Regions from separate parts of the Vibrio sp. R15-SG3-ISO1B genome, predicted to be linked through region 1. Evidence: predicted binding sites of a transcription regulator. Region 1 holds the regulator's gene; each other region holds the start of a gene.

What was found. The regulator MetJ, encoded in region 1, represses methionine synthesis genes. The targets are predictions, from matches to a motif close to TTAGACNTNTANANGTCTAA.
Region 2: a site for MetJ is predicted at 2,122-2,141, ahead of metA (homoserine O-acetyltransferase MetA). Genes of this name have one in related genera too.
Region 3: a site for MetJ is predicted at 2,264-2,283, ahead of metN (methionine ABC transporter ATP-binding protein MetN). Genes of this name have one in related genera too.

The regions. Positions count from the first base shown of each region.
Region 1 covers NZ_JCBDGG010000007.1:6,319-10,540, reverse strand. Annotated here, with positions in the region: gene AC6R0S_RS02330 (malic enzyme-like NAD(P)-binding protein) at 118-1,398, shown strand; gene metJ (met regulon transcriptional regulator MetJ) at 1,512-1,829, opposite strand; gene AC6R0S_RS02320 (O-succinylhomoserine (thiol)-lyase) at 2,090-3,256, shown strand; gene AC6R0S_RS02315 (bifunctional aspartate kinase/homoserine dehydrogenase II) at 3,256-4,222, shown strand, end outside.
Region 2 covers NZ_JCBDGG010000049.1:63,216-67,437, forward strand. Annotated here, with positions in the region: gene rlmF (23S rRNA (adenine(1618)-N(6))-methyltransferase RlmF) at 1-65, shown strand, start outside; gene AC6R0S_RS15950 (hypothetical protein) at 95-241, shown strand; gene pilW (type IV pilus biogenesis/stability protein PilW) at 247-963, opposite strand; gene metA (homoserine O-acetyltransferase MetA) at 1,158-2,099, opposite strand; gene AC6R0S_RS15965 (ATP-binding protein) at 2,282-2,677, shown strand; gene AC6R0S_RS15970 (DUF3859 domain-containing protein) at 2,647-3,084, shown strand; gene AC6R0S_RS15975 (ABC transporter permease) at 3,128-4,222, opposite strand, start outside.
Region 3 covers NZ_JCBDGG010000045.1:143,433-147,654, forward strand. Annotated here, with positions in the region: gene AC6R0S_RS13845 (MetQ/NlpA family lipoprotein) at 1-428, opposite strand, end outside; gene AC6R0S_RS13850 (methionine ABC transporter permease) at 457-1,134, opposite strand; gene metN (methionine ABC transporter ATP-binding protein MetN) at 1,124-2,158, opposite strand; gene gmhB (D-glycero-beta-D-manno-heptose 1,7-bisphosphate 7-phosphatase) at 2,459-3,010, shown strand; gene AC6R0S_RS13865 (MliC family protein) at 3,084-3,416, shown strand; gene treR (trehalose operon repressor TreR) at 3,483-4,222, shown strand, end outside.

The DNA of each region.
Region 1 (4,222 bases):
AGTCGTTTCCCACATATTACCCTACTCGCTCGCATTCTGACCTAGGCAGCTTGACTCAGTTCCTCTAAAATGATTAACCCCCTTTGTGCTGAATCATTTTAACGAGTACCTATTTCTATGCCTGATGACCACCGTCAAGACCTGACCCCTGAAGAACAATTTCGCCAAAAAGCGCTCGACTACCATGCCTTTCCAAAACCAGGCAAGATCTCTGTCGAGCTGACCACCCAAGCAGAAACCGCGCAAGATCTCGCGCTCGCCTACAGCCCAGGCGTGGCCGAGCCGGTACGAGAGATCGCTCAAAACCCCGATAATGTCTATAAGTACACTGCAAAAGGCAATATGGTGGCAGTGATCTCCAACGGCACAGCGATTCTTGGCCTAGGTAATCTTGGCCCACTGGCATCAAAGCCCGTGATGGAAGGCAAAGCCCTGCTGTTTAAGCGCTTTGCAGGTTTGGACTCCATCGACATCGAAGTCAAACATCGCACCATCGATGAGTTTGTCGACACGGTCGCCAACATCGCGGATACCTTTGGCGGCATCAACTTAGAAGACATCAAAGCGCCAGACTGCTTTGAAATCGAAAAACAATTAATTGAGCGCTGTGATGTGCCAGTCTTCCATGATGACCAACACGGTACCGCCATTGTGACGGCTGCTGGCATGTTAAACGCCATTGAGCTGCAAGGTAAAAAACTGGAAGACGCCGTGATTGTCTGTCTGGGCGCCGGTGCGGCTGCCATCGCTTGTATGGAGCTGCTGATCAAGTGCGGCGCGATGCGCGAGAAAATTTACATGCTGGATCGCAAAGGTGTGATCCACACTCGACGTGATGATCTCAACGAATACAAACAACTGTTTGCCAACAACACCGACAAACGTACGCTGCAAGATGTCATCGAAGGCGCCGATCTGTTCCTTGGCGTTTCTGGTCCTAACCTGTTATCGCCAGATGATCTTAAATTGATGGCCGACAAACCCATCGTGTTTGCCTGCTCTAACCCAGATCCTGAGATCAAACCTGAGCTCGCTCATGATGTACGCAATGACCTCATTATGGGTACAGGTCGCAGTGACTACCCGAACCAAGTCAACAACGTACTTTGCTTCCCGTTTATTTTCCGTGGCGCACTGGATGTACGTGCTAGCGAGATCAACGATGAGATGAAGCTCGCTGCCGTAGCGGCGATCCGTCAACTGGCGAAGGAAGAGGTCCCTGCCAATGTTCTGACCGCCGCGGGTGTGGATTCACTCTCGTTTGGCCCAGACTACATTATTCCAAAACCGATGGACCCAAGACTACTCCCCCGCGTCGCCAAAGCGGTCGCGTTAGCCGCGGTAGAATCCGGGGTGGCACGCATTGAGCTGCCTGACCATTACATGGATATCGAGTAACCTTGACGCCCACTACCAGCCACGACCTTTGTCTCTGGCTGAGCAAAAACAACAAAGCCGCTGACGATGTCAGCGGCTTTTGCATTCAAATTCGGTGCAAAACAGGGCGAGCGTTAGTCGTCAAACGCCTCAAACTCAATCCCCATCTCCGTCATCAGCTTTTTCACTTCAGCGGGAATATCATCTGGACGGTCTTTACGCAAATCTTCATCCGTCGGTAATGGTTGACCTGTGTAAGCGTGCAAGAACGCTTCACACAACAACTCACTGTTGGTGGCATGACGCAGGTTGTTGATCTGGCGGCGCGTACGCTCGTCTGTTAATACCTTAAGGACTTTAAGTGGGATGGAGACCGTGATTTTTTTCACTTGCTCACTTTTCTTACCGTGTTCTGCGTATGGGCTAATGTATTCGCCATTCCAGTCTGCCATTGCGCACCTTTATATTTGCGTATGAGTGTTTAAACCACAATTTTAACGGTATTTATGGCTACAAGCAAAGACATATAGACGTCTAGAAGTGTTGACGTCTTAAAAAATGAGAAGTAAAGTGGTTGGCGATAGGAGTGGAATCGGCCCAAACTGTGAGTGTGTCGCAGCACTACACCACATTGGGTGCCGGATACACCTGATAAGCAACAGGTATATCGCATTCCCTAAAACAAGTCACTACTGTTCGCAAGGAAAACGCTATGAGCACGCGCAAACCCGCCACCATCGCGGTACGTACTGGTATCGAGTCAGACACCCAACATCACGCTGTCGTTCCCCCTATTTATCTCTCGACCAATTACGGATTTCCGGCGTTTGGTGAAGTGCCGAAATACGATTACACGCGTTCTGGCAACCCGAACCGTGGCCTGCTTGAAACGGCGCTGTATGAATTAGAAGGTGGAGAAGGCGCAGTGGTGACCAACTGTGGCACCTCAGCGCTCAACCTTTGGGTGTCTGCGTTTGTCGGGCCAGATGATTTGATTGTCGCGCCACACGATTGCTACGGTGGCACCTATCGACTCTTCAATACCCGTGCGCAAAAAGGCGACTTCAACGTGTTGTTCGTCGACCAATCCGATGACGCAGCCTTGACCGCCGCCATCAACCAGAAACCCAAGCTTATCCTGTTGGAAACGCCATCAAATCCTTTGGTGCGTGTGGTGGATATCGAGAAAGTCTGCCAGCAAGCGAAACAAGTCGGCGCACTGGTCGCGGTTGACAATACCTTCTTAACCCCGATTTTTCAGAAGCCACTCGAACTGGGTGCGGATTTCGTTATTCACTCAACCACCAAATACATCAACGGTCACTCCGATGTGATTGGCGGCGTGGTGATCACCAAAACCAAAGTGCACGCTGAGGAACTGGCTTGGTGGGGCAACTGCATTGGGGCCACCGGCACGCCGTTTGATAGCTACATGACGCTGCGCGGCATCCGCACGTTAGGCGCACGAATGAAAGTGCATGAACAAAGCTCGGCAAACATTCTCGACTTTCTGAAAACAGAGTCACTGGTCGGCCGCATCTATCACCCAAGCTTGCCGGATCACCCTGGCCATGGCATCGCTAAGAAACAACAATCAGGCTTTGGTTCTATGCTCAGCTTCGAGTTCGCTGGCAGCTTTGAAGAACTGAAACAGTTTGTCGGTGAGCTGAAACTCTTCTCGCTTGCAGAATCGCTAGGCGGCGTAGAAAGCCTCATTTGTCACCCAGCGTCAATGACCCACCGTGCGATGGGAGAAGCGGCACTGGCCGAGGCAGGTGTCTCTCAGCAACTGCTGCGTCTGTCTGTCGGTCTTGAAGATGCCGATGACCTGATTGACGATCTCAAGCAAGCCTTTAACTGTGTGAAGGAGTCCGCGTAATGACGACATCGCGTCAACTGCATAAATTTGGTGGTAGCAGCTTAGCGGATCCGGAGTGCTACCGCCGGGTAGTCACCATACTCAAAGAATACTCTGGCAGCGATGATCTGATCGTTGTCTCAGCGGCCGGTAAAACCACCAATCATTTGATTGAATTTACCGAAGCGCTCTATAAAGACGGCCGCCTTGCCCATGAAGCGTTGCAGTCGGTACGACAATTCCAAACAGGGCTTATCGAAGCCTTGATTGACAGTGACGACGAACAAGCGCACATGCTGGCGACGCTCAAAGACGAGTTCACCACCCTCGGCGAATTAAGCGCCCCGTTAAGCGAGGCGGAGCGAGCTGCGGTACTTGGCCACGGTGAAATGTGGTCCTCAAGACTGCTCGCTGCGCTATTGAATCAAGCGGGCTTACCAGCCATCGCGCAAGACTCTCGCACTTTCTTACGGGCAGAAACCGGCACGCAACCTGAAGTGGATCGTGGTCAGTCCTACCCACTACTGAAGGAAATTTTGGCGCAACACTCACAGCGTCGTCTGGTGTTTACCGGCTTTATGGCGCAAAACCAAGCAGGCCAAACCGTGCTGCTTGGCCGAAACGGATCCGATTACTCTGCCACCGTGATTGGCGCGCTCGCAGAGGTCAGTCGCGTCACGATTTGGAGTGACGTTGCTGGCGTATACAGCGCAGACCCTCGCCTTGTCAGTGATGCTTGTCTTCTGCCCCTATTGCGACTGGATGAAGCAAGTGAACTGGCACGCCTTGCCGCCCCCGTGCTGCATAGCCGTACCTTGCAGCCTGTCGCTCAAAGTACGATGGACTTACACTTGCGCTGCAGTTACGACCCTGAATCTGGCTCTAGCCGCATTGAGCGCGTCCTCGCCTCTGGGCGTGGTGCCAAGATCATCTCCTCACTCAATGACGTGTTGTTGATTCAGTTAAACTTCGCCTCTGGCCATGATT
Region 2 (4,222 bases), on a different contig from region 1:
TTATGGCTTGGACGTTTCATGATAAAGCTAAGCGCGCCACTTGGTTTGATACCAAACCCCGTTAACCACTGATACCAATAGATGAGGAGGGCATATGGAGTTTGAGATTTATATGCCCTGTGAGCCCAGTTGGATTTGCGATAGCTTTCTTGCGCTGTTCGCGGTGCTGCTGTTGTGGGGACTGGGTTATTTTGTGCTGATCTTGTATCGAGAATACAAAAAAATTCACAAACGAAAATGATCAGTTTATCCGTTCGAGAGCGCTTCTAACTGCTTACGATACTTCTCTTCTAACGCACTGTTACCGGCGCGCTCTTCCAACTCGACCAGTAGGGCCAATGAGGCTTGTTGCACGCCAAACTGCTGGTGGAAGTTCATCAAGCGTATTCGCGCCGATGTGTATTCACCTTGCTCTATTTCAAGTTTAGTCAGGCGCAGCAGCGAGGTGACACGGCGCGGGTCGTGATCCAATGTGCGTTTGAAATAACCCATGGCTTGTTCGGGTTTGCCCGCTTTCAATGCACAGAGTGCCGCATTTTCATAGCTGGCGGAAATCAGGTAGTAGTAGGGCTGCTCAATGGCGCGATTAAACAGTTGATCAGCCTGAGGATAGCGCTCTTGTTTGCATAAAAACGTGCCGTAGTTGTTCATTACATTACCGTTTCTCGGGTGCTGTCTCAGCGCCGTTATATACAGTTTTTCAGCGTCCGCTTCTTCACCAACTTGCTCGAAATAGTGCGCCATCGCCAATTGTGCTCGGTAGTAACTTTTATCGTGCTGAAGGGCTTTTTCCAGATTTTCGCGGGCTTTCACCATATCACCCTGCTGTAAGTAACCCATGCCAAGGGCTAAGCGCGCATCGGCTTTTTCTCGTGGGATGGTATTGAGCTCAGGCTCAGGGTTATTGTCCACCGTGACACAGGCAGAGAGAAGTAACACCAAAGGAAGGAGAAGGGTACGCATATTCGTTCAACTTTTGTGGTTCAGTAACAGATAACAAGCTTGTGCTTTTTTATACCTGATCCCATCTGGTGTTTGCGCCGATGAGTGAGACTCTGCGAGGGGTTTATCAGTTTCTGAGTGTGGGCAGAAAAAGAATGCGAGCGAGGGCGCGCTTGCGCCCTCGTATTCGGTGACAGGGTCTTGCCCTAGACGCGTTAATCATCTTTGGTGAAGTTGGCTTCGCTGAAGTGATCCAAATCGTATGGCGTTTGCTGGTAGACGCAGTAGTTCAACCAGTTGGCAAACAGCAGGTGTCCATGACTGCGCCAACTTGCGCACGGTTTGTTGTCGGGATTGTTGTTGGGGTAGTAGTTGACCGGAATCGCCGGTTCCATTCCCTCACTCAGATCGCGGATGTACTCATTGTGCAGGGTGTGTGAGTCATACTCTGGATGGCCCGTCACAAACACATTGCGCTTATCTTTGGTGGCCGCCAAGTAAACGCCAGCCACGTCTGAGGTGGCCAAGATGTCGAGATCCGTATGCTCGGCGAGATACTCCGGTGAGAAATCAGCGTAGCGAGAATGCGGTGCTAAAAAGGTGTCGTCAAAACCACGCAGAATGGGGTGAAACTCGTGATGAATTTGATGTTGATACACACCGGAGAGCTTCTCTTTGCGAGTGCGCTTAGGCAGATTGTAGAGCAGCTTTAACCCTGCTTGTGCGGCCCAGCAGACGTATAAGGTCGAGGTGACGTGCTCTTTCGCCCAGTTCATGATGGTTTTGAGGTGGTCCCAGTAAATCACGTCTTCAAACTGGACCAGACCGAGCGGCGCACCGGTGATGATCAAACCATCGAAATTGCGTTTTTTGATCATCTCAAATTGTCGGTAAAAGTTGTCTAGGTGCTCGGTTGGCGTATTTTTACTCGGGCGATCATCAATGCGCAGCAGTTCAATATCGACCTGCAATGGGCTATTGGACAAGAGGCGTAAAAATTGCGTCTCTGTCTCAATTTTTTTTGGCATAAGATTGAGGATCAACACCTTAAGTGGACGAATCTCCTGCGTAGAGGCACGCGATTCGCTCATGATGAAGATATTTTCCTGACGCAGTACATCAGTGGCAGGCAATTGATCGGGGATCTTAATCGGCACAGCTTTCTCCCTAAGCTCTGTTATGGACGTCTATACATCTAAACTTAACCCAATCGGTATGAGATGTCGATAGCATTTTTAGGCCAAATTGGTTTACTATCTGCGCCTCGAACTTGGTGAGACTATGTCGGCGCAGCCGCAAGTAAATCAGCGGACATCGGCCGCAAGGGAGTAATAGAGCGGTGAAATTGACCTTAATTCGTGGTCTGCCAGGTTCTGGCAAAAGCACCCTAGCGAAAACACTGTCAGCGGTGCACCTTGAAGCGGATATGTATTTTATCGCTGACGATGGCGTTTACCGCTATGACAAAGCGAAAATTTCCGATGCGCACGAGTGGTGCAGAGCTGAGGTCAAACGTGCGCTGACCGACAAGCAGGACGTGGTTGTCTCCAATACTTTTGTCCAGCGCTGGGAAATCGCGCCGTACTACCGCCTCGCCAAGCAATTTGGCGCTGAGTTTGTGGTGATGGAGTGCTCTGGGCAATTTCAAAATATCCACGGCGTTGAGCGCAGTACAATCGAACACATGAAAAAACGGTGGCAGACATGGCAAAGCGATCGCCCGTTGTTGAAATGACCTCTTACGGAATTTACGACCAATGGGACTCCAAATCAAAGCATCTTCCTAAAATACAAGCGTTTACCACTAAGGTTCCGGCTGACGAAGACGTCGAGTTTGGCTTTATCGTCAACATCAAAAAAGCCAAAGGTGCGCTGATTGAGTTTTGTATCGATCATCCCGGTATCTTAGGCAAAAAAGGCCAGACGTTAGCGCCTTTCACCGGCGAGTTGCACGTGGGCAGCAACGATTGGGATTTCTACTTGGGCGATACGATTCAACTGCTTCATCCAGACGGCGGTTTGGAGTCAAATTTGGGGCGTTGGCACATGAGTATTGAGATGGACGGACGCGTGATTGCGCAAAAGACCTTTGATGTGTATGGCCGGGATGAAAACGAGTTTTGGCGCCGCCGAGGTTTTTAAACGCGGCGCTCAAACGTTATCGCGGGTTAGATATCGTGAGGAGTTAGATATCGCGGCGATGTTCACGCAATGCACGCCAAGCCATGAGGCTCCAACCCAGTGCTTGCACCCACAGCAGTGCGTATTGCGCCGCGACTTGATGCCATTCTCCCCCCATCTGATTTAAACGCAAGAAAGCTTGGATGGCGGGCGTACTAGGAAAAAGCTGCGATAACCAAACGATGCCATCGGGAATCGCTTCGAGCGGCCAGATAAACCCCGCACTAAAAATCAGCGGCATTGAGCTGATTAGTACCACTAATGTGACCAACTCTCGTCTTGGTACTACCGTACCTAGCCAGATGCCTATCGCGCAGGATGCCAATAAGAAAGGCAGCAATAGAGTGATAAGTTCGGTGAGGTTTGCCAATTGCGCGACGCCGTGCAAGCGAAAACTCGGCCCGAAGTAATAACCGCTTAGCACCAAGTAAATACTCGTCAGCAGCACCATTCGCCCCCCTATCAAGGCGAGAGGGCTGACGTTAGACCAATAGCCACGACCATGCTTTTGCGTGCCTTGCATCAACCCGGCCGCCATCGCCAGCGTTTGCTGCAAAATCAGCACAAACACCGCTGGCACCACGTAATCGACATAGCCCATTTGCGGGTTAAAAGTGGGTTTGAGGTTGAGCTTGGTGGGCGCAAAGTGATTAGCCGCTGCGCTCAGTGGTTCACCATCAACGAGCAATTTCGCCACTGTGGTTTGCGCCGCTAGTGTGCCACCCGCTTGCGCTAAGCCTTCGACAATGGTGCCGTAGACCAAAAAGTACGAGGCATCCCCCGCGTAAGCCAAGGTCGGGCTTTTACCTAACATCAGATCTTTATAGAAATGCTCTGGGATCACCAAAATGCCGCTAATATCGCCACTTAAAAAGGCTGCTTTGGCCGCTTCTATGCTTGAGTCACGCCGTAAGATGTGCACTTGGGGTGTCGCATCTACCATGCGCTCTAGCTGATAGCTGGTTTGGCTTTTGTCCAAGTTCACCACGCTGATGATTTGCTCGCGTGGGGTTTGGTAAGAGTAGGGCATCGGGTAGAGAAACGAGTAAAACACGACGCCACCAAACACGGTGAGAAGTACCACAGGATTATGCAGCAG
Region 3 (4,222 bases), on a different contig from region 1:
CCTAGGTTAGTTGGATCGTTAGGAACGGCGATACGTGCACCCTCTTCGATCTCTTCCACAGAGGTCACTTGCTTAGAGTAACCCGCGATTGGGTAAACGAAAGTGTTACCTGCGATAGCCAGCTTGTAACTACGGTCAGCAATTTGCTGATCTAGGTATGGTTTGTGCTGGAACGCGTTGATGTCGATTGAACCGTCATCCAAGGCTGCATTAGGAGTAACGTAATCCGTGAATGTCACCAACTCTACATCCAGACCGAACTGCTCTTTCGCCACTTTTGCTGCTACTTCAGCAACTTGTGCTTCTGCACCCGCCATCACGCCGACTTTGATTTTGCTGTTGTCCGCTTCTTTTTCGCCACAACCAGACAGAACCAATGCAGATGCCGCAGCGGCAATCGCCAAAAGACCTTTAAGATTAAATTTCATGACCTTCTCCTTGTGAAATTCTTAATGTTTATCTGTGATCCACTCGGCGTACAATCGCATCGCCGATAGATTGAATAATTTGAACCAGTACGATGAGCATCACCACTGTCACAGCCATGATGACTACATCGTAGCGGTGGAATCCGTAACGTATCGCGACATCACCTAGACCGCCGCCGCCCACTGTACCCGCCATTGCTGAGTAGCTCACCAATGTCACCAAAGTGATGGTGACGGAGTTGACGATGGTCGGCATCGCTTCAGGAAGCAATACTTTACTGATGATTTGCATTGGCGTCGCACCCATAGATTGCGCAGCCTCGACCAAACCGCTTGGTACTTCCAGTAGTGCGCCTTCAATCAGGCGAGCGACGAATGGAATCGCACCAATCGTGAGCGGCACGATGGCGGCGGTGGTACCGATAAAAGTGCCCACCAACAGTTTCGTCACAGGGATGATGGCAACCATCAACACCAAAAACGGCACGGAGCGACCAATATTGACGATTGCGCCCAACACACCATTGAGTTTGGTGTTTTCTAGTAGGCCACCTTTTTTGGTCGTGTGTAAGATAACGCCGAGAGGGATACCGACAGCAAAGCCCACGATACCCGCGACGGCGACCATGTAGAGGGTTTCCCACGTCGCGCCAATCAATAGCTTACTGTTAAGCTCGAGCCACTGTGAAATCGTGTTAAAGGACATAGCCAAGCACCTCTACCTTTACATTGTGTTCACGCAGAAATTCGATTGCTGCGTTGTCGTCTTGCTCATTACCAAATAGCTCGGCGACCATCATGCCGAATTTTACGCCACCGGCGTAATCTAAGTCTGAACTCAGAATGCTGACATCGATATTGAATTTACGCGCAATTTGGCTCATCAGCGGTGCATCGACGGTTGCGCCAGTGAATTCAAGGCGTACCAGAGGGTAGCTGCCTTCAACGCGGCTGCTTTGCAAGCGAGCCTCGTAATCTTCTGGGATCGACAAGTCGAGCGTAGAGCGGATAAATTGGTGCGCCAGCTCGGTTTTCGGGTGAGCAAAAATATCACCAACCGTGCCTTTCTCCACCAATTCACCACCACCGATGATCGCCACTTGGTGACAAATGCTTTTGACCACGTCCATCTCGTGAGTGATCAAAAGCATAGTAATGTTCAGCTTGCGGTTGATCTCTTTTAACAGCTCAAGAATCGATTGAGTTGTCGCGGGATCGAGCGCGCTGGTCGCTTCATCACACAGCAGCACTTTAGGATCTGATGCGAGCGCACGAGCGATCGCAACACGTTGTTTCTGACCACCACTGAGGTTTGACGGGTAGCTTTCATGCTTATCAGCAAGGCCGACCAGTTTGAGCAGTTCGGTTACCTTAGTGGTGATGGCGTTTTTGTCTTTGCCCGCCAGTTCAAGTGGCAGTGCGACATTATCAAACACAGTGCGGGATGAAAGCAGATTAAAGTGCTGGAAAATCATACCGATATTGCGGCGTGCTTGGCTCAGCTGTGATTTAGACAGTGTCGTCAAATCAACACCATCAACCTTGATTGAACCTGAGGTGGGCGCTTCCAACATGTTCACGCAGCGAATCAGTGTACTTTTCCCTGCTCCAGAAGAGCCAATAACACCGAAAATCGTTCCTTGAGGAACCGTAAGGTTAATGTCTTTCAGCGCATGGATTTCCTTGCTGCCCTGATAAAACACCTTGTTGACTTGATTAATTTCAATCATCAGTTAACCCGCTTGCAAATAACTTGGTGAGAAGTCGATTATTTTGAACTACCTCTCATTTGGTAGACGATGCTATGGGTTTGCAGGTTTAGTGTCAATAGATATTTTTACGGCTAGACGTCCAAACGCCTTTTTTCACTCTCTTGCGCGGAGATTGTTTCGTCATGAGATAGATGAGAAAGAAATAACGCGGGCAAATGGCCTTATTCACCGGCGCTAAAGCGATAGCGCTCGCCTTGCTGCAATTCGCTCGTTTTAAGGTATAATTCGAGCCAAACACAGCAGACAGAGACACATATTTTGGCAAAACCAGCAGTCTTTCTAGATAGAGATGGCGTCATCAACGTTGACCACGGTTACGTGCATGATGAGCATGATTTCGAGTTTATCGATGGCGTATTTGAGGCGACGAAGCAACTCAAGCAGATGGGCTACCTATTGGTGCTGGTGACCAATCAGTCGGGTATAGCTCGTGGCAAGTTTAGCGAAGATCGCTTCTTGTCGCTGACGCAATGGATGGATTGGAACTTTGTCGATCACGGTGTCGAGTTTGATGGCTTCTATTACTGTCCGCATCACCCTGATTATGGCGACGATCGAGATTGCGAATGTCGTAAGCCAAAGCCGGGGATGTTCCAGTCAGCGCAGCGCTTTCTCGATATCGATATGGCCAAATCGGTCATGGTCGGTGATAAGGCGCAAGATTTGATGGCGGCAGAGGCCGCGGGGGTAGGGCAGAAGATTTTGGTCCGCTCAGGCAAACCGGTGACCGAACAAGGTGAAGCGCTAGCAAGCGTGGTGCTTGATAGTCTTGCCGATGTGCCGCACTATCTAACAAATACCGTTAACTAACAAATACCGTTAACCAATAAAACCATTGATGGGCAACAAGCAGTCATGGGCACAAACACTCAAGGAGTCGAGTATGAACAAGCATTTAGCCTTGTGGGCAGTCGCGGGATTGATGTTGGGCTGCGCGCAAAGCGAGCAGGCGAGCGCGCCAGTAAAGTTCCATACCTACCAGTGTGATGAGGGCAAGCAGTTTTCAGCCGCTTACCTTTCTGGTGAAGAGACCGCACTGGTTAAAGTAGAGGGCAAATCGCTGCGTCTAACTCAGCTACCCTCAGGTTCGGGCAGCCGCTACGCGCTAATGGACGATGGCCAAGAAGTGACGCCGGCTGTCAATTTGGCCATTAAAGGCAACGAAGCGCGTTTGAACTATCAAGATCAGCGCTTTACCCAATGTGTCACTGATTAAATCCAAGTTACTGCACCTCAATAGCCAAGGCCTTCGCCTTGGCATGGCTTTTAATGACGTAGGAACATGAGCAAAAAACTCACCATTGTTGATATTGCCAAGCTGTCTGGCGTCGGAAAGTCGACCGTCTCACGTGTGCTGACCAATGACCCGAAAGTCAAACCGGAAACCCGCGCCAAAGTGGAGCGAGTGATTCAGGAGTCGGGTTATGTGCCGTCCAAATCGGCGCAATCGATGCGTGGTGGGCGACAAAAAGTCGTTGGGGTGATCATCTCTCGTCTTGACTCCCCTTCAGAAAACAGGGCAGTGAGCAGTATGCTTGCCGTCTTGTATCAACAAGGCTACGACGTGGTGATCATGGAGAGCCAGTTTGATCGCCAGATGACCAATGAACACTTAGAGGTGTTGAAAAGACGCAATGTGGATGGCGTTATCGTCTTTGGTTTTAGTGATTTGGACGTCGCGCGTCTAGCGCAGTGGCAGGCGCGCTGTGTGGTGATCGCGATGGAGACGGACGTTGTCTCTTCGATCAACTACGACAACCAAGGCGTCATCACGCACGCGCTCAATCACCTCCATCAACGTGCATGCCGAAATATTGCGTTTATCGGCGTCGATCCCAGTGATAAAACCACAGGTAAACTGCGTTTGGACGCCTACTTGAGCTGGTGTAAGCACAACCAGATCGCTCCTTGCTATCAAACCGGTCAGCTCAGTCACGACAGTGCTTATGCGTTGGTGGATAAGGTATTGTCAGAGCGCACCGACGCGATTGTGTGTGCCAGTGACACCTTAGCACTTGGCGT